Regions from separate parts of the Intrasporangium calvum DSM 43043 genome, predicted to be linked through region 3. Evidence: riboswitches for the same ligand, from Rfam matches in the RefSeq annotation. Region 3 holds a riboswitch; each other region holds the start of a gene.
What was found. Region 3 has a riboswitch for cyclic di-AMP ahead of INTCA_RS20435 (C40 family peptidase). Riboswitches for the same ligand answer to the same signal wherever they lie in the genome.
Positions count from the first base shown of each region.

Region 1: it holds a riboswitch for cyclic di-AMP, as region 3 does, so the genes downstream of both, INTCA_RS14700 (LysM peptidoglycan-binding domain-containing protein) here and INTCA_RS20435 (C40 family peptidase) in region 3, are expected to answer to the same signal.
Region 2: it holds a riboswitch for cyclic di-AMP, as region 3 does, so the genes downstream of both, INTCA_RS17950 (CHAP domain-containing protein) here and INTCA_RS20435 (C40 family peptidase) in region 3, are expected to answer to the same signal.

Region 1 covers NC_014830.1:3,222,148-3,231,468, reverse strand. Annotated here, with positions in the region: gene INTCA_RS14730 (glycoside hydrolase family 13 protein) at 1-218, shown strand, start outside; gene INTCA_RS14725 (LacI family DNA-binding transcriptional regulator) at 215-1,225, shown strand; gene otsB (trehalose-phosphatase) at 1,488-2,291, opposite strand; gene INTCA_RS14715 (alpha,alpha-trehalose-phosphate synthase (UDP-forming)) at 2,288-3,841, opposite strand; gene INTCA_RS14710 (CBS domain-containing protein) at 4,060-4,491, shown strand; gene INTCA_RS14705 (serine/threonine-protein kinase) at 4,556-6,394, shown strand; cyclic di-AMP (ydaO/yuaA leader) riboswitch at 6,627-6,772, shown strand; gene INTCA_RS14700 (LysM peptidoglycan-binding domain-containing protein) at 6,778-7,458, shown strand; tRNA gene INTCA_RS14695 (tRNA-Thr) at 7,604-7,676, shown strand; gene INTCA_RS14690 (hypothetical protein) at 7,903-8,364, opposite strand; gene INTCA_RS14685 (hypothetical protein) at 8,744-8,968, opposite strand.
Region 2 covers NC_014830.1:3,925,798-3,935,118, forward strand. Annotated here, with positions in the region: gene INTCA_RS17925 (MFS transporter) at 1-184, opposite strand, end outside; gene INTCA_RS17930 (hypothetical protein) at 322-576, shown strand; gene INTCA_RS17935 (zinc-dependent alcohol dehydrogenase family protein) at 594-1,610, shown strand; gene INTCA_RS18845 (transposase) at 1,732-2,928, opposite strand; gene INTCA_RS19945 (hypothetical protein) at 3,103-3,897, shown strand; cyclic di-AMP (ydaO/yuaA leader) riboswitch at 4,032-4,237, shown strand; gene INTCA_RS17950 (CHAP domain-containing protein) at 4,240-5,115, shown strand; gene INTCA_RS17955 (alpha/beta hydrolase family protein) at 5,242-6,330, shown strand; gene INTCA_RS17960 (DUF6299 family protein) at 6,492-7,313, shown strand; gene INTCA_RS19315 (SWIM zinc finger family protein) at 7,597-8,523, shown strand; gene INTCA_RS17965 (VWA domain-containing protein) at 8,687-9,321, shown strand, end outside.
Region 3 covers NC_014830.1:820,210-829,530, forward strand. Annotated here, with positions in the region: gene INTCA_RS03785 (hypothetical protein) at 1-622, shown strand, start outside; gene INTCA_RS03790 (hypothetical protein) at 707-1,111, opposite strand; gene pdxH (pyridoxamine 5'-phosphate oxidase) at 1,169-1,861, shown strand; gene INTCA_RS03800 (hypothetical protein) at 2,045-3,151, opposite strand; gene INTCA_RS03805 (MFS transporter) at 3,399-4,637, shown strand; gene INTCA_RS03810 (iron-dependent transcriptional repressor DtxR) at 4,642-5,367, shown strand; cyclic di-AMP (ydaO/yuaA leader) riboswitch at 5,505-5,670, shown strand; gene INTCA_RS20435 (C40 family peptidase) at 5,669-6,463, shown strand; gene INTCA_RS03820 (DsbA family oxidoreductase) at 6,601-7,284, shown strand; gene INTCA_RS03825 (STAS domain-containing protein) at 7,559-7,927, opposite strand; gene INTCA_RS03830 (ATP-binding SpoIIE family protein phosphatase) at 7,924-9,321, opposite strand, start outside.

The DNA.
Region 1 (9,321 bases), 1.6 Mb from region 3:
TGCACGTCGCCCGGGCCGCCCACGAGCCGGTGACGGTCCCCGTGCGTCACCTCGCGGGCGTCGAGACGGGCCGAGCGGCATACGGATCCGGCGTTCGAGTGGGGAAACGGGCTGTCACACTGAAGGCCTCGGGCCCCGGGGTGCGGATCTGGTCGTGGGCGCCGACTGACGACGGGGTGCGGTTCCGCACGCCCAGGGCAAGGAGGACCGGAAGATGAAGGCCAGGCTGCGGGACATCGCCGCTCAGGCGGGTGTGTCCGAGGCGACCGTCTCGCGTGTCCTCAACGGCAAGCCGGGAGTGGCAGAGTCGACCCGTCAGTCCGTCCTCACGGCCCTTGACGTGCTCGGCTACGACCGCCCGAGTCGGTTGCGCCGCAAGAGCGCCGGGCTCGTCGGCCTCATCGTCCCCGAGCTGACGAACCCGATCTTCCCCGCCTTCGCGCAGGAGATCGAGACCTCGCTCGCCCAGAACGGCTACACCCCAGTGCTGTGCACGCAGACCGCCGGGGGGGTGCACGAGGACGACTACGTCCAGATGCTCCTCGACCGGGGCGTCGCCGGGATCATCTTCATCTCCGGCCTCCACGCCGACACCAACACCGCCCCCGACCGCTACGTCGCGCTGCGCGAGCGGGGCCTGCCGCTCGTCCTCGTCAACGGCTACATCGAGGGGGTCGACGCGCCGTTCATCTCCAACGACGAGGTCGCCTCGATGGGTCTGGCCCTCGACCACCTCGTCAGCCTCGGGCACCGGGAGATCGGCCTGGCAGTCGGGCCCGAGCGGTTCGTCCCGGTCATCCGCAAGATCGCCGGCTTCCGCAACTCGATGCAGGAGCTGCTCGGCCGCTCCGACGTCGACGGACTCATCGAGCGCTCGCTCTTCTCGGTCGAGGGCGGCGCCACCGCGGCCGGTCGCCTCATCGACAAGGGATGCACCGCGGTCGTCTGCGGCTCCGACATGATGGCGCTCGGCGTCATCCGCGAGGCCCGCAAGCGGGGCCTCAACGTGCCGCGTGACTTCTCCGTCGTGGGCTACGACGACTCGCCCCTCATCGCCTTCACCGACCCGCCGCTGACGACGGTTCGCCAGAGCGTGACGTCGATGAGCGCCGCGACGGTGCGGGCGCTCCTCGACGAGATCGCGGGCCAGCCGTCCCCTCGGGCGGAGTACGTGTTCCGGCCAGAGCTCGTCGTCCGCGGCTCCACCGGGGCGCTGCGGCGCTGACGCGCGCCTGTCGTATGCCGCTGGGCTCGCTCCCGCACGCCCCTGCCGGTGCCCCCCGCGCCTCCTGCCGGTGCCGCCCGCGCCTCCTGCCGGTGCCGCCGCGCCTCCTGCCGGTGCCGCCGCGCCTCCTGCCGCAACACACCCGGTTATGCGCCGCTCACCCCCGATGCAGCAGGGGTGAACGGTAGATAACCGGGTGTGTTGCCGAGGCAGTGGGGGAGGGGCGGCGGCGGGGGGAGCGGCGGCGGCGGGAGGGCGCTGGTCAGGAGGTGGCGGCTGCGGTCCGGCGGGCCGATGCGAGCCGATGCAGGGCGGCCACGACCGCAGTCTCGTCCTCGACGCGGTAGCGCGCGGCGGTGGACCCGGACCCGACCTTGACGGTGACGTCGTCGGGACGGGTCATCCGGGTGAAGACGTCCTCGTCGGTCACGTCGTCGCCGAAGTAGACGCGCGCGGTCACGTCACGGGCCCGGCCGAGGGCGGTGACCGCCGAGCCCTTGTCGGCGTGCGACACGGTCAGCTCGAGCACCGACTTGCCCTTGAGCACCTTGACGCCCGAGTGGGTGAGGGCCAGCTGGCGTGCCTCCGCGATGGCGGCGTCCGCGTCGTCGGGCGGCAACCCTCGGGTGTGGACGACGATGGCAGCCGCCTTGTGCTCCAAGGCCGCCGACGGGTGACGGTCGGAGATGAGGCGGGTGATGTCCGTCGTGAGGGACTCGAGCAGCTGCCGGTCCACGGCGGTCACGGCCGCGGCCTCCATCGCCGCCCGGACCTCGTCGTCGGAGGACTCGGCCCCGTGGCTGCCGATGAGGACGATCGGCTCGTCAACCCCGAGCCGCGTCAGGGTGCGCAGCGTGTCGAGGTCACGGCCGGAGACGACCGCGACCGTCGTCGTGGGCAGCCCGGCGAGGGCTCGGAGGGCCTCGATGCCGCCGGGAGCAGCGCGCACCGCCATCGGGTCGACGTCGAACGGGGCGAGCACCCCGTCGAAGTCGGAGGCGACGAGCAGCCCGGATGCAGCGGCGGCTCCGTCCAGGGCTTCCTGCAACGTCGTCGGAGGGGTCACCGGCCGGATCCCACCCGCGCGCGGACGGGCCTGCCGTCGGTCTCGGTCCGGGGTCCTTCCTTGACGGAGGCGGAAGGGGCTGAGTCGTGCGGCGCCACGGGGGCCGAGGCGGCTCCTCCGCGCGGGTCGGGCGCCGGCACGCCCGGTGCCGCGTCGAGGGCGGCGAGGTAGCGCCGGGCCCAGCGTTGGACGTCGTGGTCGGCCACGCGGCGCCGCAGGGCCCGCATGATGCGCTCCTTGTCCCGCTTGGGCGTGTTGATGGCCCGGAGCATGGCCTGCTTCAGGCCCTCGATGTCGTGCGGGTTGCAGGTGAAGGCCTGGTGCAGCTCGTGCCAGGCCCCGGTGAACTCGCTGAGGACGAGGGCGCCGCCAAGGTCGTGGCGGCACGTGACGTACTCCTTCGCCACGAGGTTCATCCCGTCCCGGAGGGGCGTCACCAGCATGACGTCCGCGGCCTGGAAGAGGGCGGCCATCTCCTCCCGCGGGTAGGAGTGGTGCAGGTAGTGGACGGCAGGCGCGCCGATCTTGCCGAGCTCGCCGTTGATCCGGCCGACCGTCTGCTCGATCTCCTCGCGGAGGGAGCGGTAGGCCTCGACCCGCTCGCGGCTCGGCGTCGCCACCTGGACCAGGGTGACGTCGGGTGGCCCGATGTGGCGCTCGAGGAGGAGCTCCTCGTAGGCCTTGAGCCGGTGCCGGATGCCCTTGGTGTAGTCGAGCCGGTCGACGCCGAGCATGAGGACGTCGGGGTTGCCGAGGCTCTCCCGGATCTCCTTGGCTCGAGCCATGACCTCCGGCTGCTGGGCGAGCGACTCGAGGCCGCGGTAGTCGACGGAGATCGGGATCGCCGTGGCCCGCACCTGGCGGCCCGAGCCGTCGTCGAGGGCGACCCGCTCGCCCTTCGCCCGCAGGCCGAGCAGCTGGCGGCAGGCCCGGACGAAGTTGCGGGCGTCGGCCTGGCGCTGGAAGCCGAGGAAGTCGGCCCCGAGCAGGCCCTCGAGGAGGCTCGACCGCCACGGCAGCTGCGCGAACAGCTCCACCGGCGGGAAGGGAATGTGGTTGAACCAGCCGATCCGGACGTCGGGGCGCAGCTGCCGCACGAAGGCCGGCGCGAGCTGGAGCTGGTAGTCCTGGATCCACACCCGCGCGCCGGGGGCCGCCTCCTCCGCGACCGCCTCGGCGAACCGGCGGTTGACGCGCACGTAGGCAGCCCACCACTCCCGGTGGAACGAGGCCGGGACGATGACGTCGTGGTAGATCGGCCACAGGGTGTCGTTGCTGAAGCCCTCGTAGAAGTCGCGGACCTCCTCGGCGCTGAGGCCCACGGGTCGCAGGTGCATGCCCTCCTCGTCGAACGGCGGCGGGGCCTCGCCGGCGTCACCGGACCAACCCACCCAGGCCCCGGGGTTCGACCGCATCACCGACTCCATGGCCGTGACGAGACCGCCCGGGCTGCGGTGCCACTCGACGTTGCCCTGCTCGTCCACCTGCTTGTCGACGGGGAGTCGGTTCGCGGCGACGACGAGGTCGAAGGTCTTCCTGGTGGACGTCACCGAATCAGCTCCTGGCGGTGTTCTCTCGAGTTCTTTCGAAGGTCGGGCCCGGCCGGCTGGTCCGGGGCGGGCGTGCGATAGATGTCTCTCACTCTAACGACCACAGCTCTGGCGCCCGGAGTGGTCCCGTTCTAGGGTCGACCCAAGGCAGGCTGCAGCCGGGATGCCATGGGCACCCCGCACATCACGGACATACCCCATCGTCGAGGAGGGCTAGCGTGAAGATTTCCGACGTTCTGCGCCACAAGGGTGATGAGGTCATCGTCATCGCGCCCGACGAGACGGTCTCCACGCTGCTGGCGAGGCTCGCGGAGCACGGAATCGGCGCGTGCGTCGTCAGCGCCGACGGCACCCACGTCGACGGGATCGTGAGCGAGCGGGACGTGGTGCGCCACCTGCACACGTCGGGGCCGACGATCCTCGAGAACAGTGTCTCGACGATCATGACGAGCGACGTGACGACGGGCACCGCCCACGACGACGTCGCGGACCTCGCGGCGACGATGACCGAGCTGCGGGTGCGGCACGTCCCGATCCTCGACGCGGACGGCCGGCTGTCGGCGATCGTCAGCATCGGCGACATCGTCAAGCACCGTCTCTCCGAGCTCCAGTCGGAGCGCGACCAGCTGCGCGACTACATCACGCACTGACGGCGCGCCGCCCGTGGCGGCGCAGGCGGGGTCGACGAGCCCCTCGGTCAATTACCGTAGGGGCATGGCTGCGCACGACCGGACCCACTGGGTGCCCGCACCCCCAGCGGGGCCGCGGCGCACCGGACCGGACGGCGCGCCCGAGGACGGCCGCCCCCGGCACGAGCGGCTCGGCCGCTACCGCCTCGTCGAGGAGATCGGCGAGGGCGGGATGGGCGTCGTGCACCTCGGCCTCGACCCCCGTGGGCGGGCCGTCGCGATCAAGGTGCTCCGCCCCCACGTCGCCACGGACGACGAGGCGCGCCTGCGCCTGCAGCGGGAGGTCGAGACGCTGTCCCGGATCCAGGATCACCGCGTCGCCACCGTCATCGACGCGGACGTCATGGCGCCGCGTCCCTACATCGTCACCCGCTACGTCCCGGGCCCGGCGCTGGACGACTGGGTCGAGGCCCACGGCCCACTCGACCCGGACGCGCTGCTGCGCCTCGCCTGCGGCACGGCCGAGGCGATCCGCGCCATCCACGCCAGCGGCGTCGTCCACCGGGACATCAAGCCGGGCAACGTCCTCCTCGAGGACGGCGAACCGGTCCTCATCGACTTCGGCATCGCCCACATCGAGGATGACGTTCGTCACACGATGGGCGGTCTCGTCATGGGGACGCCGGGCTACCTGTCTCCCGAGCTCGTCGAAGGGGCGGCCATCACCGATGCGACGGACTGGTGGGGCTGGGCCGCGACGATCACCTTCGCCGCGTCGGGGCGGCCACCGTTCGGCCGGGGTCGGATGGACGTCGTGCTGGCGAAGGTCCGCGCCGGGGAGGTCGACCTCGACGGCGTCGACCCCCGTCTGGTCCCGCTGCTGCGGGCCTCCCTCTCGCCCCAACCTGCCGGGCGTCCGCACGCCGACGACGTCATCGACGCCCTGGCCCGGTTCGCCGCCGGCCGTGCCGCGACGGTGCCGACTCCCCGTGGCGGTCCCTGGGACGACACCGTGGCGGTCGCGCCCTCGCCGGTGGGGTCCACGGAGGTCCTCCACCCGCGCGGGACCGCCGTCTACCCCACGGTCCCTGACGTGCCCCGAGCTGCGGGCGCTGCCGCTGGAACTCCTTCCGCCGGGTTCCCCGCTGCGGTCCTGCCCCCGGCGCCGGGACCGCCCGGGCCGCCCGCCGGTCGGACCCCAGCCCGCGCCTGGCCCGCGCCGCGCGCGGGAGCGAGCCCAGCGGCATACGGCCGGCTGGAGGAGGCCGACGACTGGGGGACCGACGACGACTACGAGGACTACGACGACTCCTACCTGCCACCACGGGAAGGAGACCCCCGGATCGGGCTGGCGAAGCGCACCGGCACGCTCGCCGCGGTGGCGCTGGCATGGCTCGGAGCGCTGGCGTTCTGGCCCGGGGCCGCTGTCGTCGGGCTCGTCGCGTGGTCCGTCCTCGCCCGCGCCGTGGACCGCGCCATGACGGGGTTGGTGCTGCGCCGGTTCGAGTACGGGCGGCGTCAGAGCGACGTCCCCTGGACCGTCGTCACGAGCCCGTGGCACCTCGTCGTCGGCCTCGTCGCGACCGTCGTGTCCCTCCTGCTGCCGGTCGCCGTCGCGTTCGCCGGCGTGTTCTCGGCGGCGCTGCTGCTCAGCGGGGTGGCCGGGAGCGACCTCGATCCCGGCACCCCAGGCACGCTGCTCGTGGGAGGCGCGCTCGGGCTCCTCATGCTGTGGTGGGGGCCGGGCCGGGCCTCGCTCCGCCGCGGGACGCGCTCGGTGGTGCGACGGTTCGTCCCGCCCGGGCCCCCCACGCAGGTCGTGGCGGTCGTCCTGGCCGGGGCCGGGGTCGCGGTCGCCCTCGTGGGGATCACCCGCGGCGTGAGCAGCTGGGCGCCGTTCGGCGCAGGACCCTTCGGGCTCTGACGGGCGAGATCAGAGATCGAGTAAAGAGATGGTCAACTCAAGATCACGAAAAGATCTCGGATCGTCTTGTCTTGGTCCCGATCGTCACGTAGCGTCAAGCCTCGATGGCCTCCGCGCCACTCCCTTGAGCGGGCGGTCGTCACCACATTGGCTCCACACGGTGTGGCACGACAATTTCACAACGCCACCCATCAGCGGTCCCTGAAGCGCCGAGCCTCGCCAGCCAGGGACGTCACCCGGAAACCCGGATCGCGCGAGGACGGGGGACCCATGTGTGCCGGCGCTTCGCCGGCTGGGGGTGAAGTCGCCACCGCGACAGGGCCAACCTGACGGCCCCAACCCGACAGCTAACCCCGCAGGCGCTCGTCAGGAAGGGATCCCCCATGCACTACCAGCCGAAGCACGCTGCCCAGAAGCGTCCACGGGTCAAGCAGCGGATCGCCGGGGTCAGCCTCGCCGGAGCAGCCACCGTCCTCGCCGGCGTCGCCACCGCGGGCTCGGCCAAGGCCGACGGCTCCGTGTGGGACCGCGTCGCCCAGTGCGAGTCGAGCGGCAACTGGAGCATCAACACCGGGAACGGCTACTACGGCGGGCTGCAGTTCTACCAGCCCACCTGGGCCGGCTACGGCGGCCTCGCCTACGCGCCGCGGGCCGACCTCGCGACCCGGTCCGAGCAGATCGCCATCGCGCAGCGCGTCCTCGCCTCCCAGGGCCCCGGTGCCTGGCCCGTGTGCTCCGTGCGAGCCGGGCTGACCCGGGCCAACGGCGGCGCCACCAGTGCCCCCGTTCGGGCCAGCCGGAGCGCGACCAAGGCCACCAGGACGACGAAGAAGACCTCGACCAAGAAGACCTATGCGCCCGCACGGACCAAGAAGGTCAACCGGGCGCCCGCCGTCTCCACCGGCACCGGAGCGAAGATCACGGTCCGCTCCGGAGACACCCTCTCGAAGCTCGCCGCGAAGCACGACGTGCGCGGCGGCTGGCAGTCGCTCTACCAGGCCAACCGCGGCACGATCCGCGACGCCGACCTGATCTACGTCGGACAGGTCATCCGCCTTCCCTGAGCGACGAACCGCCCTGACGGGCCCCATGGACCGGGCGGCCCCGTGACCACTTCCCCCTGAGTGGTCCCGGGGCCGCCCATCTTTTCCGGTATGCCGCTGGGCTCGGTTACGCTTTCGCCGTTCCCCGCCTGCCCGGCTGGGACCCGCTGGCGTGGCGCAATCGGTAGCGCACCTGTCTTGTAAACAGGCGGTTAGGGGTTCGAGTCCCCTCGCCAGCTCCCCGCTCAGAAGGCCGCATAGTGCCCCTGACCTGCAGTTATGTCGTGGTGAGCGACAGGTGGCCCGCCGGACACGAGTGGTCACGAACGGACCCGCTTTCACTGGCGCGCCGGTGCTCCGCCAGTCTGGCGCCGGACAGTACCCTCATGTCTGCAGGGACACGCTCCCCGGTGTCCTCGAACCCAACGTCATGGAGTCAACTGTGGCTCTCGGCACCGTCAGCGTTCACCCGCTGGGTTCCTGGCATGGAGCAGGTTGCGTGGGTGGGCAGACCTTGAGCTCGAAGGGGATCTCTAGTTCACCTTGTTCCCCGTCGGCTGTCTCGTAGGTGAGGGTCAGGCCCTTGCCCTCACGGACCTCATCGGTGGCCTCGATGTCGATCGCCAGAGCGGCTACTTCGCCGACATCTGACTCCTCCTCGACGGGGCCACACACGACGTCGACCGGGTCGGGTTCCGAGGGAAAGCCGTGCGTGACGAGGTCGCCAGGCAGGTATCCGACGGTGGATCCGGCGCTGGACCACACCCCGTAGTGGGCGATGGGCAGGTTCCCGCTCGTGAATCGGGCAGCGGTGACCCGTGCAGACCCCTCGGAGACGCACAGGGTGATGACGCCTACGGATAACTTCGTCTCACCTTCAGGTGCGAGGATCGTCTGGCCGAAGGCAGCTGGCGCATCACCGGCCATTCGAAGCGTCGAAGCGCTCCCGCACGCGGACAGCAGGAGAGCGCCCACGCCGGTGCAGGCGATGAGTGCAGCACTGGCGCCGCCCCTGGAGACGAGACGCATCAACCCTCCCTGTGACCGGAGCGGTGCCCCACGTGCGACGCGGGGCACCCCGAGACGTGATCCTAGTCATCGAGGCTCCGAGCTCGCTCCAGCCGAAGCGACCCGCCGACGAGCGGTTCGCCGCCGCGACCACTGACGGGGCGGAGCTGGTGGCCAGCCTGCGGTAGGAGCCTCGACGGCAGGGGCGTGGCGAAGCGAGCCCAGCGGCATACGGAGGAGGGTGTATGCCGCTGGGCTCGCTTGCTGGGCCAGTGTTGCATCGTGGGGCCGGCCCCGTTCACGCGCGCGGCACGGACACGTGCGGCCCTGGTGGACTCGTCGGAAGCTTGGCCATGGTGCAGGCGAGGCCCTCGCACTGGTCGGGGTCCCCGTTGTCGGCGGCCTTGTTGCCGCCGCCGTCGATGACACCGGCCAGGGCGCGGATGCCGAGCTGTGCGTTGTAGGTGGCGATGTTCCTGGTGACGCTCGCGTAGGAGACCAAGGTGCCGGGCCGAAGGCACACTGCTGGGAATCCCTCCCAAAAGGCCGACCGCGCGTCGATTCCAGCCCACGCCGTCGAGCCCGCCCTCGGAGTGAGAGCAGGCTGTCCGCGAACCCTCCGCAGGTGTGCGCACGCCCGCACCGAGGGCGACCCGCGCCGGTTCGCGGGTCTTGGAGGTCAGTCACCGGGGCCGTCGTCGTTTTGGGTGTCGCGGCTGAGGGCCTGTCCAGCGCCGCGTCATTCGCCTTGGGCTACCCAGCGGCACCACCCCGACGAGATGCCGTCGATGACCGGTCGGGCCACAGCTGACACCAGGGGGCTGCGGCGCGCGTGAAAGTGGGGTTCACGACCACCAGATGGAGCTTTCACCCCTC
Region 2 (9,321 bases), 920 kb from region 3:
CGAGGGCCATCGCCTCGCCGAGCCCGGTGACGACCCCGACGACGAGGCCGCTCGCGCCGAGCGACGCCAGGAGCGGGCCGTACATCGACCGGGCTCCTTCGTAGACCATGTCCGCGGTGAGGCTGATGACGCCGAACCACAGCACGATCCGCCAGCTCGACATCGGTCTCGTCACCCGCACCATGATGCCGCCTCGCGATCCGGTCAGGGTGCGCTCAGGGTGGGGGCCGGGTTACTCCGGATGGGCCGCACTCCGCCGGCCGGGGACCGACGGCTTTCGCCGCGGTCGTCACCAGCGGCGTCGGCGCCGCATCCGTCGCCGTGACGGCCGCGGGCCGGCTCCTCGGGCTTCTCGCCGCGGACCTGCCCACGGTGCTGACCACCGGCGGACCGGTGCTCGTCGCGGCCGGCCTCGCGATCCTCCTCGGCCGGCTCGTCCTCGCGGGTCGTCTCCCGGTCCCGGCCGCCCTCGTCACCGCGCTCGGTGCGGGTCTGCCTGCGCTCCCGTTGGATCTGGTGCCGCTCGGGGCCCTCACAGTCCTTGCCGGCCTGGGGCCGCTGCTCAGACGCGGCTGACCCGGCAAGATGTGGGCATGCGCGCCACGACTATCCACGCCCCTCGCGACATCCGCCTCAGCACCGTGCCCGACCCGACCATCACGGCTCCCACGGACGCCATCGTCCGCGTCCTCGCCGCCTGCATCTGCGGTTCCGACCTCTGGCCCTACCGCGGGGAGAACCCGATCGACGAAGGTGTCACGATCGGGCACGAGGCGGTGGGCGTCGTCGAGGAGGTCGGAGCCGAGGTCACCTCCTTCCGTGCGGGCGACTTCGTCATCGTGCCGTTCGACCACTGCGACAACACCTGTCCCCACTGCCTGGCCGGGGTCCAGTCCGCGTGTGACCACCTCGGCTTCACCACGAGCGGCCAGGCCGAGCTCACCCGGGTCAACCAGGCGGAGGGGTCGCTCGTCAAGACCGAAGGCACCATTGACGACGCACTGCTGCCCTCGCTCCTCGCCCTCTCGGACGTGATGGCGACGGGATGGCACGCCGCGGTCGCGGCCGGTGTGCGTCAAGGCGGCACAGCCGTCGTCGTCGGCGACGGCGCCGTCGGGCTGTGCGGGGTCATCGCCGCGCACGAGCTCGGTGCCGAGCGCATCATCGCCATGTCGCGACACGCCGACCGGCAGGCGCTCGCTCGTGAGTTCGGAGCGACCGAGGTCGTCGCGGAGCGGGACGACGCGGGCGTCGCGGCAGTGCTCGAGCTGACCGGCGGGGTCGGTGCGGACGCGGTCCTTGAGTGCGTCGGGACCGACCAGGCGATCAGAACGGCATTCGAGGTGGCTCGCCCGGGCTCCACGGTGGGCTTCGTCGGCGTGCCCCACGGGGTGGAGCTTCCCGTGCGGCACATGTTCCGCCGCAACATCGGCCTCGCCGGCGGGATGGCCCCGGTGCGGCGCTACCTTCCCGACCTGCTCGACCGCGTGCTCGACGGCCGCATCGACCCCGGCCGGGTGTTCGACCTGACGCTGCCCCTGGACGAGGTCGCAGAGGGCTACCGGGCGATGGACGAGCGCCGAGCCATCAAGGTGCTCCTGCGACCCTGACGCCGGCGGCGTGCGGCCGCACCGAGGCCCGCGGCCGCGGCACAGAGGAGGCCGAGCGTGAGGAGGCCGAGCGTGCGGAGGCCGCGCCTGACAAGGAGGGCCGGGCCGGGGCCCGGCCGCCTCATGTGGCCGCGTTGACGAAGCCGATGACGACCGCGCCCCACCAGCCGACCTGCGAGACCGCCGTGGAGAGCATCATCCGGTGCCACTCGCGCTCGGGCACGTCGACCGGCGACGCGTCCGCGGAGAGCGAGGCCAACCGCAGCCGGACCGGAGCCATCACAGCGCCGTTGACGCAGACGGCGAGGACGAGGGCCAGCTTGAGCAGCGTCAGGGGGGACCCGATGTCGGGGCGGAGCAGCGTGCCGGTGAGGAAGAGGCCCCCGAGTCCGGCCCAGATGATCGGCGAGGCGGCCGCTGCGAGGCGGGTCGACTCGGTCAGGGCCCGACGGCCGGAGAGCCAGAGCAGCCCGTGCCAGTCGACGAGGAGGACGGCCCCGAAGGACACGACGAGGGACATCACGTGAAAGGCGCTGACGGTCGGGCGCCAGGAGTACGACTCGGGGACCAGCCTGGAGAGGGCGATGCACGCCGTGAAGGCCGCCAGCACCACGACGAGGCGATGGAGCGGACCGAGGCGAGCAGTCGCCGCGAAGACCCCGTCGCCCACGACGGCCCTCTCGAGTTCCCGCGCCGCAGCGGCTGCCGGGGCCGCTCCCGCGGCGGAGTCCACCACCCGCGGTCGGACCGGCCTGGACGGGCGGCCGCGCGGGGTGACCGCGCGCCGGCCCGGGGCCGTCGACCCCCCGCGCCCCGTCGCGGGCTCCGGTGGCCGCGTCTCCTGATCAGGCAGAACGGGCAGAACGGGCCAGTCGAACGCGCGCCAGTCCGGCCACTCGTCGTCGATGCGCTGACGCACCGGCCGGGCGTCCCAGGCAGCGTCCGGCCGGTATGAGCGGGGCTGCTGCTCGGGGTCGGTCTGCTCGGGGTCGGTCTGCTCGGGGTCGGTCTGCTCGGGGTCGGTCTGCTCGGGGTCGGTCCGTTCGGGCCCGACCTCGCGGGTGCTCGCATCCCGGAGCCACCGCCGGAGAGTGCTCGCGCTGACTCCGACCTGCTGCGCGGCGCCGGCGACCGTGACGCCCTGGCGGCGGGCCAGGGCGACCGCATCGGCTCGGAACTCGTCGGAATACCGCTTCGGCCGTTCCGGCTTGGTCGGTGGCGCGCGACGGCTCGGCAGGTGGACCACGACCGCCTCGTCCGGCTGGTCGCGGTGCGGGTCCTGGTCCGCTGGGGACCGTTCCATGGGTGGGTGGGACATGAGCAGTACCTCGTACTTCCCCCGGGCCGGGTCTGCCCTGGCAGATCCGGTCAACTCTGCGAGAATAGCGACCCCGACCGGCCTCTGGTGCCCGCACGTCCCGCGGGGACGCGGCAGTTCCGCCTACAGTGGAGCGGGTACGTGTTCGGGCAAAGGCCACATGGGGGTAGTGCGATGACACAGGAGCCAGGCACCCGCCGGGAGCGCCGCGAGCTCGAGCGCCGGGCGCGCGGGCCCGCTGCTGCCGTCGCCATCGTCGTCGTCGCCCTGCTCGTGCTCGGAGGTGCCGTGTGGTTCGGCAAGGACCTCTTCGTCGGGTCCCCGACGGCGGCACCGCTGGCTCCCGCCACCACGGCCGCCCAGACGACCACGAGCCCACCGGCCACCAGCCAGCCCACCACCGAGGCGACCGTGTCCGAGACCCCGACGCCGACCGTCGACCCCGTCGCGGCGGCCGTTGACGAGTGCCGCAGCGCCTGGGCGCGGCAGGTCAAGGCTGCAGCGGCTGCCTCGACGGCCCTGCGGGAGTGGGACGCCCACCTCGACATCATGAACGACCTGCAGGCCGGCAAGATCTCGTTGGCCAAGGCGAAGAAGGACTGGGCGCCCACCACGGCCAAGGCACCCCAGCACATCGCCGCCTTCCACTCAGCCGACCGGACCTACCGGTCGGCGGAGCAGCGCTGCGCCCTCCCCGAGAACGCGCCCACCGGCGACGAGGCGAAGGCCCTCTCGACCTGCGCCGCGAGCATGAAGGTGGTCGACGGGATCCTCGCGAAGGCCCGCGCCGCCGTCGAGCCCTGGGAGACCCACCTCAAGGACCAGTCCCACTTCAAGGCCGGGGGCATCACCGCGATCCGGGCGGAGGCCCTCTGGCGGTCCCTCTGGCAGAAGGGCCTCAAGCGCAACCCGCCCTACTTCAGGGCGGTCGCGGCCGGGGCCAAGGCGACCTGTCCGATCGCCGGCTGAGCGGGATCGCGACGCGGTGCGTCTTTACCAATTCATGGACAGCCCGTTACCTGAACGTGACATCCGCGGACGAGTCGTCTAGTGTCATGCCCAGCCCCTTCCCCCAGTTGGGGCTGGCCCGAGGTGGACGCCGAGTCCTGCCAACGCCTTGAGTCCCGTTTGACCCGCATGGCAGGAGCGGGGGAACCACCGTTCCTCCGAGCGTCGTGGAGCCGGATCGTTCCGGCTGCGCGCCGCTCTTGGGGTGTAGCACCTCGACGACGGCCTCCGGGCCGGAGAAGAGAGCCGGGCAACCTTTCGCCCGAACCCGACAGCTAACCTCGTAGGCGCGAGAGGTTCTCTGTGAAGACTGACAACCGTCCCGGGCGCCATCGGGCGCCGGGTGGCTACAGCCCGCTCGTCGAGCTCAAGAGCATCGCTCGCGAGTCCGCGCAGCCGGCCATGAAGGGCGCCGCAGTCGTCGCCGCCGCCGGCGGAATCGTGGCCACGCTGTCCACCCCGGCTTCGGCCGAGTCCCTGTCCGACACGTCCGCAGTGGCTGCGGTCGCCGCACCGAAGGTCGCCGCACCACGGGCAGCTGCTGTCGTGGGCCCCGCCTCAGCCATCGCTGCCCCCGCGGTCGCCGACTCGCACGCGCTTCGCTCCATCGGGTACGCGACGGCGCCGGAGAAGGCCGCCACGGCGAAGCCGATCGTCATCAAGGACGTCGTCGTCGAGAAGAAGCGCCAAGAGGCTGCCCGCAAGGCTCGGGAAGCGGCCGAGGCCCGCCGTGAGGCCGCCCAGCGCGCCTCTCGCGACGCGACCCGCTCCACGCTGACCTCGTCGACCTACACGTCGAAGTCGACGGTCAACGGCTCGTCCGGCCGGAAGTCCGCGTACAACTGGGGGACTGCCGGCCAGTGCACGTGGGGCGCGCTCAACAAGTGGTACCAGTCCGAGGGCTACTACCCGGGTGGCTGGACCGGCAACGCGATGACCTGGGGCTACGGAGCCGCCAATGCCGGCTACACCGTCACGAGCACCCCGCGGACCCGCTCCATCGTCGTCCTGCAGCCGGGGGTCCACGGCTCCTCGAGCGTCGGGCACGTGGCCTGGGTCATCGGGGTCAACGGCAACGAGATCACCATGGTCGAGATGAACGCGCTCGCCGGGCCGTACAACTACAACACGCGCACGGTCACGCACGTCGGCGGGATGCAGTACATCTACGCTCCGTGACCGGCTGAGAACAACGCAGTTCCGAGAGCGGGACGGGTGCCCACGCACCCGTCCCGCTCTGGCGTCCTGCCAACCCGCGACGCCGCCGCGGGTTGGCCCTGGAACCCCGATCGGTGAGACTGGGGTATGCGGACCGCCTTCGTCGCCGGGTCACTGGCAGCCGTGCTGGCCGCCGGCGCCTGCACGAGCAGCGGTTCCCCTCCCCGCGCCCCCACTCTGATCCCCACTGCTCCGGCCGAGACGCAGCGCTCGTCCACGAGCCCGTCCCCCGTCGCCCCGCCGTCTGCCTCTGCGTCTCCCCCAGCCAGCCCGACGGCCGGTCCCACGGGCGACGGCCGCGAACGGTCCGACCCCGCGTTCATCGATGCGCTCTTCGAGACCGACTTCGACGGCCGCGACCTGCGCCTCGGCCGCGAGGGCGGGAGCACCGACGCCTACCGGCAGTACTTCGTCACCTACCGGGGTGACGGCCTGCGGATCTCGGGGCGGATCAACATCCCGCGCGGCAGCGGCCCCTTCCCCGCCGTCGTCCTCGCGCACGGCTACGTCCCCCTCGAGCAGTACACGAACGGCGCCACCATGCTGCGGGAACGTGACCACCTCGCCCGGAAGGGATACGTCACGCTCCACATCGACTACCGGAACCACGCCCAGTCCGATGACGACCCCGACAACGGCCCCAACCTCCGGATCGGCTACACCGTCGACGCGGTCAACGCCGGACTGGCCCTGCAGCAGCTCGACGCCGTCGACCCCGACCGGATCGGAATCATCGGGCGTTCGATGGGAGGGGGCGTCGTCTACGGCGCGCTGGTCGCCGTGCCGGGACTCTTCAAGGCGGGGGTCGCCTACAGCCCGGTCAGCTCCGACACGGTCGACAACTTCAACCGGTGGGTTCGCCGTGACCGCGACCGAGGCGGCGACGCCCGAGCGGTGCTGCGCCGCCTCGGGGCCCCAGAGCGCGCACCGCGGACCTGGGCCCGGACCAGTCCCCGCACGTACTTCGACCGGATCACCGACCCGATCCTGATCCACCACGGCACGGACGACGAGGACTGCCCGATCCGCTGGTCCGAGGAGACCGTGACCGCTCTGAAGCAGGCCGGCAAGAAGGTGACCTACCACGTCTACTCCGGCGAGCGGCACACCTTCACGTCCCAGTGGCCGCTGTCGATCCGGCGCACCGAAGCCTTCCTCGACACCAACCTGCGCTGAGGGACCGCGGCCGCGATTCACCAATCCCCCACGGGAGGGATCGCCTCAGGTCTACCGTGACAAGCGTGACGCTGGCCACCAGTCACGCCATATGAGAAAACCGCAGGCGGGGGTCCTCATCGCGAGGTGCGGGTCCGCGCCCGACCGAAGGGGACGGATCGATGAAGGTTTCAGGGCGTTTGGCGGCGGCACTTCTCGCCGCCGTGACCACCGTGGCGGTTGGGGGGTCCCCCGCAGTCGCTGCACCACCGACCAACGACATGTACGCCGGCGCCGAGGCCATCGCGGCCCTGCCGTTCGCGACCACCCTCGACACGACCGAGGCGACCACCGACGCGGACGACGCGGAGCTCAACGGCCAGTGCGGCGCACCGGCCATGGATGCCAGCGTCTGGTACAGCTACACCGCCGAAGCGGACAGCCTCCTGCTCGCCGACGCATTCGAGTCCGACTACAGCGCAGGCGTCCTCGTCGCTACTGGCGCGCCGGGGAACTTCCTGGTCCAGGGGTGCGGGCCAGGTGGGGCGGGCTGGGAGGCCATGGCTGGTGAGACCTACTACATCGTCGTCTTCGACGACCAGGAGGACGGGACGGGCAACGGCGGCACGATGAGCCTGACCGTCGACGTTGCACCGCCGGCCCCGGCCATCGAAGCCACCGTGAACCCGCTCGGCTGGTTCGACGCCCGGACCGGATTCGCCACGATCTCCGGAACGGTGACCTGCGACAGCAGCGCCGATTTCGCCTTTGTCGACGTCACGCTCCAGCAGCGCGTCGGACGCTTCATCGTCCGTGGGTACGGCGGCACCGAGGTGTTCTGTGACGGGACGCCGCAGCCGTGGAGCGCCGAGATCTCTGGCGAAACGGGGCTCTTCAAGGGCGGCAGGGCGCTCAGCGTCAGCTTCTCCGTCGCGTGTAACAGCGGCGGGTGCTCGGAGTACTTCGACGAGACCGAGGTCCGCCTGACGGGAAAGAAGCGGTGACGCCCAGCGGCCGGGCCGGCTGACGTCACCACCCACCGACCGGGTCGTATGCCGCTGAGCCAGCTCAGCGGCATACGGCCCGGTTCTGGTGTGGCTGGGTCAGACCTCGATCCACTGGACGGGCGGTTGGGTGCAGCGGGCGGCACGCTGGCCCTCCTCTGGCGGCACCACGGACCCGGACTCCCGGTCGGGAAGCAGCGGGGCCTGGGGCGGCTGGACGCCAGCTACCTCCGACTGCCCAGGAGCCCGTGGCGAATCCGCACGTGGCGTCATCGGCCTCGTCATGACACGGTGGACGCCCCAACACGTCGCCGCGCTCGCTCCCGACGCCTCGTCGCTGGCGGCCGCGCGCCGGCTCGCGCGTCCCGGCCCGTGGTCCGACACCGGGTCCACCGACACCCTCGTCTGGGGAAAGTGCCAGGGGTCGGGCGCGACCCCCTACCGGGTCAGCGTCGACGTCACCGGCCCTGACTTCCGATGCTCGTGCCCCAGCCGCAAGCTGCCGTGCAAGCACGGTCTGGCGCTGCTCATGCTGTGGGCCACCGGCTCCGGCTCCGTCAGCGAAGCCGCGGAGCCGGCCGGCCACGCGGCGCAGTGGGCTGCGGAGCGCTCGAAGCGTGCCGGCGCGGTGGCGTCGCTGCGCGCGGCTCGAGCAGGCCTTGCAGCGCAGGCGCACCGTGCCCCAGACCCAAAGGCGCAGGCGAAGCGCCTCGAGGAACGGCTCGCCCTCATGACCGCGGGCATGGAGGACTTCTCGCGCTGGCTCGGGGACCTGGCCCGCAGCGGGACCGCCGGCGTGCGCTCCCAGCCCTACACCTGGTGGGACACGACGGCGGCCCGGCTCGTCGACGCCCAGCTGCCCGGTCTCGCGGACCAGGTGCGCTCGATGGGACCCGCCCCGCCAGCTCCAGCTGCTCGGCCAGCACCCGCTCGGACCGAGCCTGTTCGAACTGCTCATCCAGCTCCGAGGTGGGGACCTCGGCGTCAAGCCCAGCCCACTCGACGGCTCGGGCCAGCAGGTCATCCGCATGCAGGTAGGGCACGGACGCCACCTCCCCTCCTGCTGCGCCTCGACGACCCCCTGACAGCCAGCCCGCCTCCGACCGAACCAGATGGGACGAACCGGACCAGCGACCCCAATCCCATCACGCGCACCCTCCGGAATGCAAGCACCCCAGCCGATCGTTATGGCTCCAATTTCGTTGACTGACAGTTGAATCCGTCATCATCCCACCCCACCAACCACCCTGGCGCCAGCCACCGACAACGCTCCTCCCCGGACCCGGCCACCCAGCGATCCGGGCGCCGCGACGGGAGCGCGCCCAGCGGCATACGAGCGCCTGGGGGCAGGGTGGACGCCTAGGCTCGAGAGTGTGACCCCAGCGGAGCCCACCCAGCCTGCCGAGCCGCGCGACCGGCTCACTCGCTGGCGGCTCGTCCTGGGTGGACCCGAAGCGGACGGGATCGGGGCCGTCACCCTCGACCCCGACGACCTGCGCCGGGACGAGGCACTGCGCCACCTCAAGCACTACCAACCGGAGCACCGGACCGTCATCCCCGAGCGGCTCGTGGGCCACGCCCGACGAGCGCAGCGCGTGGAACGCCACATCATCCTGTGCATCGACCAGTCGGGGTCGATGGCGGAGTCGGTCGTCTACTCCAGCGTCTTCGGCGCGGTGCTCGCCTCCGTGCGTTCACTGGCGACGCGGCTCGTCGTCTTCGACACCGAGGTGGTCGACGTCACCGAGGAGCTCGACGACCCGGTCGACGTGCTCTTCGGCGTCCAGCTCGGAGGCGGCACCGACATCAACCAGGCGCTCTCGTACTGCGAGACGGTGATCAGCCAGCCGGCCGACACGATCCTCGTCCTCATCAGCGACCTCTACGAGGGCGGGGTGGCCGAGGAGATGCTCCGCCGCGCGGCAGCTGCCCTGGCCGCGATCGGCGTTCCCGCCTTCGCGTGCACCCCGGACCTCTTCCCCGAGCTGGTGGCCACGGCGATCGAGCG
Region 3 (9,321 bases):
CTCCATCACGGTCCGAGTCGATGAGTCGACGCAACGGGCTGAGTTCGCGGGCTCGTTCAGCGCCCACAAGAAGGACGGCGAGCCCGTCCAGACGTCGGTCACCCTCGTCATGGACGGTGATGAGGGCTACGTCCACTCGCCGGCCTGGACCGGCCGTCAACGCGGCAAGTGGCTCCGCGTGAACCAGGCCCTCCTCGCCGAGGCGGAGATCCCGTTGGAGCTGCAGGCCGTGAGCTCCCTGCCGCCCCAGCTCGCGAGCTTAGAGCCGCACGGCGTGAGGGAGTTGCACGGTCTGCGTGTCATCGATGGCCGGATCTCCGCGGAGGACGGCCTCTCCCTGCTCGGCCTCTCCCACGTCGCCGCCATGGACCCACAGCTGGCGGAATCGCTCACCGGGATGCTCGGCGTATCGGCCAGGCTGAACAACGCCGGGTGTCTGGACACGGTCGAGCTGAGCGGCGAGAACAGCCAAGTCACCGGATCCTCGGAGGCAGTTCCGGCGGCTGTCCTGGACGCGCTCATCCGAGCGAGCACCACAGTCCTCTACATCTCGTCCGTCGGTGCGCCCCAGAGCATCGCCGTACCGCCGCCCGACGCCATCGTCGACGGCGGGCGCATCTAAGCCAGGTCGTACGCCACGCTCAGGGCGTCCGGGGATCGCGGTCTCAGGGCCAGACGGTGCATCTGAGTCCCGGGGGTGGCCGGGTCAGTTGATGGCGCCTGGCCGACCGCGCCGGAGGGCCGAGGTGGCGGCGTCCTTGGCCCGGTCCGTCGCCGTCAGCTTGTCGGTCGGGCTGATCCGCTTGGTCAGGTCCGCGCCCTGGAGCAGCCGGGGGAGCGGTGTCACCGACACGGGGTAGACCGTGATCGCCGTGTCGCCGCTGAAGACGATCCACAGCGACTGGTCGCCTTCGTAGACCTTGAGGATGCTGCCGTCCGAGAGTGACTTCGCATGGTCGAAGGCCTTCTTCCGAGCCTTCTCGCTCGCGATCACCTTCTGGGCGGCTTCCTTCGCCGGCTCCCGCAGAGCCTTGCTCGCCACCCAGATCTGCGGGCCGTACTTGGCTCCGACCTTGACGATCTTCGAGACCGCCTTGCCCTTGCCTGCCATTGCTGACTCCTCGTCGGTCGTCGGTCTGGGTTCTGAGGGAAACCCTAGTCTGGCTCCATGTCGACACCCGATCCGAAGGACCCCGGCCACGTCGCCCATGGGGGCGGACTGCTCGAGTCCGACGTGCCGGCCTCCCCTTACCCCCTGCTGCGGGCCTGGGTCGATGCAGCCCTGGCAGCCGCGGCAGCCCGCGAGGACGTCCCGGAGCCGTCGGCCATGGCCGTGGCGACGGTGGACCCCGACGGTGCTCCGAACGTCCGCACGGTGCTCATGCGGTTCCTCGACGAGCGTGGCCCCGGTTTCGTCACCAACCTCCGATCGACCAAGGCCGACGAGCTCGCCGCGAACCCGCGCATCGCCGCGACCCTGACCTGGCCCTCACTCTTCCGAGCGGTCCGCTTCCGGGGTGTGGCCGAGCTGGTCGACCGCAGAGAGGTCGAGGCATACTTCAGCTCCCGGCCCTACGGCTCCAGGCTGTCCGCGTGGGCCTCGGAGCAGTCGCGGCCGGCGCGGGATCGGGAGGAGCTCAAGGAGCGGTGGGTCGCGGCGCTGGCGCGCTTCCCGGACCGGGGCCGCGTCGATGACGTGCCCGTTCCCGACTTCTGGGGCGGCTATCGCGTCCGATGCGACGAGGTGGAGTTCTGGGCCGGGCGGCGGGACCGCCTCCACGACCGCATCGTCTTCGCTCGGACCGGCCACGGCACCCTCTCCGATGCCGGCTCCTGGGCGCGATCGCGACGACAGCCCTGACGAGTCCGCCCGGCCATGAGATGCACCAGTGGCGGGGGACGAGGCACGGCGCAGCGCACGAACCGGACAAGGAGACAGGGCAGCCCGACCAAGTCGGACTGCCCTGCACTCATCCTGCGTGCGGGTGGGGACGCGACTATCGCGTGGCCACCTCGCACGTTCCGGAAGAAGTCACTTCTCGGATCACCTCCTTCCTTGTTGCTTCCCCCGACCGTACGACGGAGCAGCGGCCGCCGCCAAGGGGTTATCCCGAACCGGTTCGCTCCGCCCCACCCGGCGCCCGTGGGGCGACGCGGACTCGGCCACGGTCCGTGGACCCCGACCGAGGAGGGCGAGCAGGAGGGGGATCTCGACGTAGGCGTGCGGGCTGGTCAGGGCGTCCTGCACCCCGACGCCCAGCGAGTAGTTGCTGACGAGCAGCACCGCGAACACCGCGGCCGCGAGGAAGCCGATGGCCCAGACCCGTGCTCCCGTCAGCCAGGGGAGGCGCTCCTCGAGGTCCGCCGCCGCGTCCGGCGCGTGTCGCGGGAAGAAGACGACCCAGGTGAGCAGGTGCATGGTCTCCAGGAAGGCGAAGACGGCGAGCAGGCGGTTGCCCACCATGGCGCCCTCGCCGCCCGTCTGCTGGACCCCGGCGATCACGCCGTGCCCGTCCCCGACGAGGCTGCGGACGAAGGTGGTGTCCGTCCCGATCCACGCGTCCGCGGCTCCGACGAGGATGAGGACGGGGATGACCAGGGCCCAGCCGACCTGCAGGGCGCGGAACACCCTCCGGGACCGGACCGACGGCAGCCGGCGCGACCAATCCCAGACGAAGGCGACGACTGCGACGAGGTGCAGGTGCACCACGGCGAGGAAGTGCTGCTCGGGCCAGCGCAGCGACGCGACGGCCGCGACGCCGGTCAGCACCCACGCCGACGACCACTGGCCCCGTCCGAGCACCCGGGGTACCGACACGGCGACGATGGCGTACCCGAGGACGATCTCGACGACGTTGCCGGGGCGACCGACCAGCCCGCCGAGGAGTCGGGCGGCGACGATCCCGACGACGAGCAGGGCCACCAGGCGGAGGAACGGTCGACCCAGGCCGAGCGCGAGGCCCGAGAATCGCCCCGCGACGTAGCGCAGTTCGAGCACGGCGTGGAGGACGCCGAGGAGGAGGACGCCGAGGACCACGGTGCTGACCGCCGACATCAGCGAGACCACGAGCGCACCCGTCACGACGGCGAGGAACGAAGCGAAGAGGACGCCCACCCGGGGAGCCGGCCCTGCCGGGCCTGGAACGCTCACGACGCCGAGCCCGCGGCCGTTCGGGCAGCGAGCCCAGCGGCATACGGCCGGCCGGTGGGGTGGCGCTGACGGCGGAGGGACACGTCGTCATCGTTTCCGGCCCGTCCGGTGCCGAGCGAGCGCAGTTGCGCAATCGTTAGGGCGTCGTGCCACGTCCGAGACCGCTGAGCACGAGCGGTCCTCGGCCGGGTGACCACGTCGTGGCCACATGGTGAGACGGTGCCCGCGGAGCCGTAGGGTGCGAAGGATGACCGTGCCCAGCCCGCACGAGCCGGGCCCCAGGGGGACGCTCCGGGCCATCGCGCTGTCGGCGTACGGTCCGACCCTCCTGGCCTCGACCGGTACCGGGGCCATCGCCCCGATCATCGCCGTCTCGGGGCGGGAGCTGGGGGCCTCGGTCGGCGTGGCAGCACTCCTCGTCGCGGCACTCGGACTGGGCACCCTGCTCGGCGACCTGCCCTCAGGTGCGCTCGCCGCACGCATCGGGGAGCGTCCGGCGCTGCTCGTCGCGGCACTCGTCGAGGCGGGTGGCATGCTCGTGTCGGCGACGGCTCGGTCGCTCGCGATGCTCTTCGTCGGGGTCGTCGTCATCGGGCTCGCCGCGTCCCTCTTCGGGCTCGCCCGGCAGGCGTACCTCACCGAAGCCGTCCCCGTCGCCATGCGGGCGCGCGCACTCTCGACGCTGGGAGGAGTGCACCGCATCGGCTACTTCGTCGGGCCGTTCGCCGGGTCGCTCGTCGTCGCTCGGTGGGACGTGGCCGCCGCCTACGTCGTCGGGGTCGTCGCGAGCCTGGCCGCGTTCGTCCTCGTCCTCGTCGCCCCGGACATCACCCGCCGCCAGGGTCTCGGCCCGCGGCCTGCTCGCCAGCGTTCGGTCGCCTCCGTCCTCCTCGAGCACCGGAGGGTGCTGCTGACGCTGGGCGTCGGCGCCATGTGGGTCTCCGGCGCCCGCACCGTCCGGGAGGCCCTCGTGCCGCTGTGGGCAGAGTCGGTGGGTCTGTCGCCCAGCCAGACCGCACTCGTCTTCGGGATCTCCGGAGCCGTCGACATGCTGCTCTTCTATCCCTCGGGCTGGCTGATGGACCGCCACGGCCGGGTCGCCGCAGCCGTGCCCAGCATGCTCGTCCTCGGCCTCGGTATGGCTCTGCTGCCCCTCAGCACGACGCTCGTGGCGGTCACCGCCGCGGCCACGGTCCTCGGGCTCGGCAATGGCCTCGGCGCCGGCCTCATCATGACGCTCGGTGCGGACGCCTCCCCCGTGGAGGGGCGCTCCCAGTTCCTCGGAGGATGGCGCCTGTGCGCGGATGTGGGAAGAGCCGCCGGTCCGCTGGCGTTGTCCGGGTTGAGCGCCGTCATGACGCTCGGGGCGTCGGCCGTCGTCCTCGGGGTCGGTGCGGTGGCTGGTGCGGTGTGGTTGCGCATCTGGGTGCCCCGGCACGACCCGACCCGAGCGTCGCGAGCCATGAAGGATTCTTTGAGAGAGTAGGACCGTGACCGACCTCATCGACACCACCGAGATGTACCTCCGGACGATCTTCGAGCTGGAGGAGGAGGGGATCATCCCGCTCCGGGCACGGATCGCCGAGCGGCTGGGGCACTCCGGGCCCACGGTGTCGCAGACCATCGCGCGCATGGAGCGCGACGGCCTCGTCAGCGTGACGGGGGACCGGCACCTGGACCTCTCGGACGAGGGGCGGCTCATCGCGACGCGGGTCATGCGCAAGCACCGCCTCGCCGAGCGACTCCTCGTCGACGTCATCGGGCTCGAGTGGGAGTACGCCCATGACGAGGCGTGCCGGTGGGAGCACGTCATGTCCGAGAAGGTCGAGCGCAAGATCCTCAGCCTGCTCGGGGACGGGTTGGAGTCGCCCTACGGCAACCCCATCCCCGGCCTGGAGGAGCTGGGCCTCGAGGTCGCCGGTGACTTCCTCAGCGGCCTCGTCGCCTTGACGGAGGCGGCCGGCGAGGAGCCCGTGGCCCTGACGATCCGGCGGATCGGCGAGCCGGTCCAGGTTGATCCCGAGGCGCTGGCCCTGCTGACGTCGGCCGGGCTGATGCCCGGAGAGCGCGTCACGGTCCAGCGCGAGGACGGCCGGATCCTCGCCTGTCGGGAAGGGACGGACCGGTCGACCGGGGTCTCGCTCCCCGAGGACGTCGCGGTCCACGTCTTCGGTCAGCGTGAGAGCGTGCCGACCGCCGGGACGGACCACGCCTGATACCCACTCGGAGAAAGTTGTCCCCAACTCGTGATCAGGACGTGACAACCGCTGGGTGTTTGGATAGTTTGATCGGGCTCGCTCCGCACGGGGAGAGCGCCCTGGGCCGGATCGCCAAGTCCTGCCACCGGACCGGGGGTCGTCTGACACCGCATGGCAGGAGCGGGGGAACCATTCTCCGGGCGTCGAGAGACGCCCTTGGGGTCAAGTCCTCCCGAGGACCTTCGGGTCCGAGCGAGGGCCGGGTAGTACCTCCCACCCGAACCCGACAGCTCACCTCGCAGGCGTCGAGAGGTAGCACGTGGCTCTTAACGTTGCCGGGCGTCACCGCGCCCCGGGTCGCTACAACCCGTTGTCAGAGCTCAAGCTCATCGCCAAGGAGTCCGCGCAGCCGGCCGTGAAGGGTGCCGCGATCGTGGCGGCCTCCGGTGGTCTCGTCGCGACGTTCGCGCAGCCGGCTGCCGCCGATGGCCAGGCCGCCGCACCGGTCAACGCCGCGCCGAGCAGCGCGGCCGTCGTCGGGCCCCAGGCGGCCACGATCAAGGCGGCCAGTGCGCTCAACGCCATCGGCTTCGCCGAGAAGGCCACGACGAAGGCGCAGACCGTCAAGCCGATCGTCATCAAGGACGTCGTCGTCGAGAAGGAACGCGCCGCGCGGGAGGCTGCGCAGGCGGCCGAGCGCGCCGCAGCGGCGCGTAGCGACGCGCAGGACCGGGCCTCCCGCACGACCACCGAGCGAACCCCGATCGCCGACCCGGCGCCGTCCGCCTCAGGAATCGTCGGCATCGCCCAGTCCATGATCGGCGTGCCGTACGTCTACGGCGGCAGCACCCCGAGCGGTTTCGACTGCTCCGGGTTCACCTCCTGGGTCTACCGTCAGGCCGGCATCTCGATCCCGCGCACGGCCTCGCAGCAGCAGGCCTCGGCGACCCGGGTGAGCACGCCGCAGCCCGGTGACCTCGTCTTCTTCGGCTACCCGGCCTACCACGTCGGCATCTACGTCAGCCCCGGTCGGATGATCGACGCGCAGCGTCCCGGGACGGTCGTCGGCTACCACTCGATCTGGACCACCCCGTGGGGCTACGGCCGCTACTGAGCCCCCAGCCCCAAGGGCACCCCGGCACGTCCCGAGCCCCCCACCGTCGCGGTGGGGGGCTCGTCACGTCCGCCCGTCCCCCGCCGAACCGGCTGACGAACCGGCTGACGAACCGCCCGACGTGGGAGACTGAACTGATGACCGACCAGTCCGCTGCCGAGTCCACGACCCCCGTCATCCTCGAGCTCTGGTCGGATCTGGTCTGCCCGTGGTGCTGGATCTCCAAGCGGCGCGTCGAGGCGGCGGTCGCTGCGTTCGAGCGGCCGCATGACGTCACCTTGCGCATGCGTTCCTACGAGCTCGACCCCCTCCTGCCGGTCGGCGAGAGGATGGGCGTCGCCGAGCACCTGGGGCGGAAGTACGGCGGAGGTGTCGAGGGTGGCCGGTTGATGAATGCCCACGTCAGCGACGTCGCCCTCGATGACGGGCTGAGCTTCGACTGGCATCGGGCCGTGCGCGCCAACACGTTCGACGGGCACCGCCTGTGTGCGCTGGCCCTCGAGCTGGGCGGGCCGGCATTGCAGTCCGCTGCCTACGAGCGCTTCCACTCCGCGCACTTCCGCGAGGGACTGCCCATCGACGACCACGGGGTCCTCCAGCGGCTCGCCGCCGAGGCGGGACTCGACGAACGCCGGGTCGCCGCGGTCCTGGCGGGTGACGACTACGCGGCCCGGGTCCGCGAGGACGAGGAGCTCGCCCGCTCCATGGGTGTGACGAGTGTGCCGTTCCTCCTCGCGAACGGCCACGCGGCGACCTCGGGGGCGCGCTCCGTGGAGGACTACCTCGCGTTGCTTCGCGGGGTCGTGACCGAGGGCGTCTGACTCCGCCCGATGGTCGGTCGGCCAACAGCGAGCCACGGGCGGAGGTCGACGAGGGCGCCGCACCAGGCACATCTGCCCTGCGCCGGCCGCGACGGCCACTCCTCGAGGCTCGCCAGCAGGCGCGCCGCGGTCCCCGTGGTGAAGACGTGGGGGCACGCCTCCGTCGGATGCGGGGCCTCGACCATGTCGTGACCGTAGGGCGCGCTGGTGACAGGTCCGTATCCCGCAGGTCCGTATCCCGCAGGTCCGTATGCCGCTGGGCTCGGTTCCCGGGTCAGGGCCCTCCGCGCCGGCTGGGTTCGCCGGACGCGGCGTCGAGGGTGTCGTGGAGCGGGATCACCGTCTGGATGCTGGTCAGCTCGAGCACGGCGCGGATCGGAGCGTCGCGGGGAACGACGAGGGCCAGGTCCTGGCGTCGGTGCCCGAGCCGCTGGGCGAGGCGGAAGAGCATCGCGATGGCGGCGCTGTCGAGATACGTCGTGCCGCGCAGGTCGAGGATCACTCGGGCCGGGTCGTCCGCGAGTTCCGTGGTGATGGCCTGCCTCACCTCGTCGACGTTGGCGAGGTCGATCTCGCCACTGACCTGGACGTGGCGCACGCGGCCGGAGTGTTCGTGTGAGGTGATGTGGGCCACGCGGGTCACCCGCTCTTCCTCGGGCCGATGGTGACGCGGCGGCGCAGGTGCACCACGGTCCCGTCGCCGGTGCGGTCGACGTCGACGGCGTCGGTCAGCGCCTGCATCAGCTGGAGTCCCCACCCGCCACCGCGATCTGAGGGCGCTCGCCACTGGCCGCGGTCACGCACCCACATCTCCAGCAGGTCCTCGTCGAGCCGAGCCTCGAGCTCGAGGTCGCCGGGAGCCGCGGCGTAGGCGTGCTGGACGACGTTGGCGCACGCCTCGCCGCAGGCCACCAGGATGTCGTTCTCGTCGTCCTTGGTCACCCCGGCGTCGCGCAGCCACTGCCGGAGCGAGCCGCGCGCCAGGGACAGCATCCGGGCTTCGGCGGGGACGGTGAGACGCCACGGTCCGGCGACGACTGGCAGGGGCCGTACGGCGATCAGGGCCACGTCGTCGGCGAGGTGGTGCGGCTCGATCATCGTGGTCAGCAGGTGGTCGCAGAGGCGCTCCAGGTCCTCGCCCGCCATCGCTGCGGCGGCGGTGCACAGCCGGTCGAGACCCTCGGTGATCGAGGCGCCGCGCCGCTCCACGAGACCGTCCGTGTACAACAGGAGCGTCGCGCCGGGCTCGAGCCGGTGGACCGACTCCTCGTAGATGGCTTCGGCCGTGACACCGACCGGCGGTGCGAGTCCGACCTTGAGGTAGCTCGCGCCGGTCGCGGAGAAGGCGAGCACGGGCGGGTGGCCGGCGCTCGCGACGCGCAGCCGGCGGGTGCGCGGGTCGAGCACGGCGTAGAGGAGCGTGACCATCTCCGGCATCGGCAGCTGTGACACGAGGCGGTGGACGCTGCGGAGCACGGACGCGGGTGAGGTGTCCTGGAGGGCGTAGACGCGCAGCGCCATCCGCACCTGGGCCATGGTCGCGGCGGCTGAGACGCCGTGACCGGCCACGTCGCCGATCGCGAGCCCGACCTGGCCATCCGGGAGCTGCAGCACGTCGTACCAGTCGCCGCCGATCTGCACGTCGCTCGTCGCCGGCACGTAGCGGGCGGCAACCGCCACACCTGGGACGTCCGGGAGTCGGGCCGGGAGCAGGCTGCGCTGCAGGGTCTCGGCGATGTCGTGCTCCCGTTGGGCCCGGGCCTCCTCGTGGCTCAGCTGTTCCTGCGCCTCGAACCGTTCGCGGATCTCGGTCTCGAGCTGGTCGTTGAGCGCCGAGAGCTCAGCCGTGCGCACCGCCACCCGCGCCTCGAGGTCGGCGGCCGCCGCCTCGAGCGCCCGGGTCGCGGAGTTGCGTTCGCTGACCACGGCCGCCAGGACGAACGAGGCGAGGGCGATCGAGGCGTTGAACGCCTGGAGGGCGAGCATCTGGTCGATCAGCGGCCTGCCTCGGAAGGTGCCGAGGCCGCGGGCGGCCGA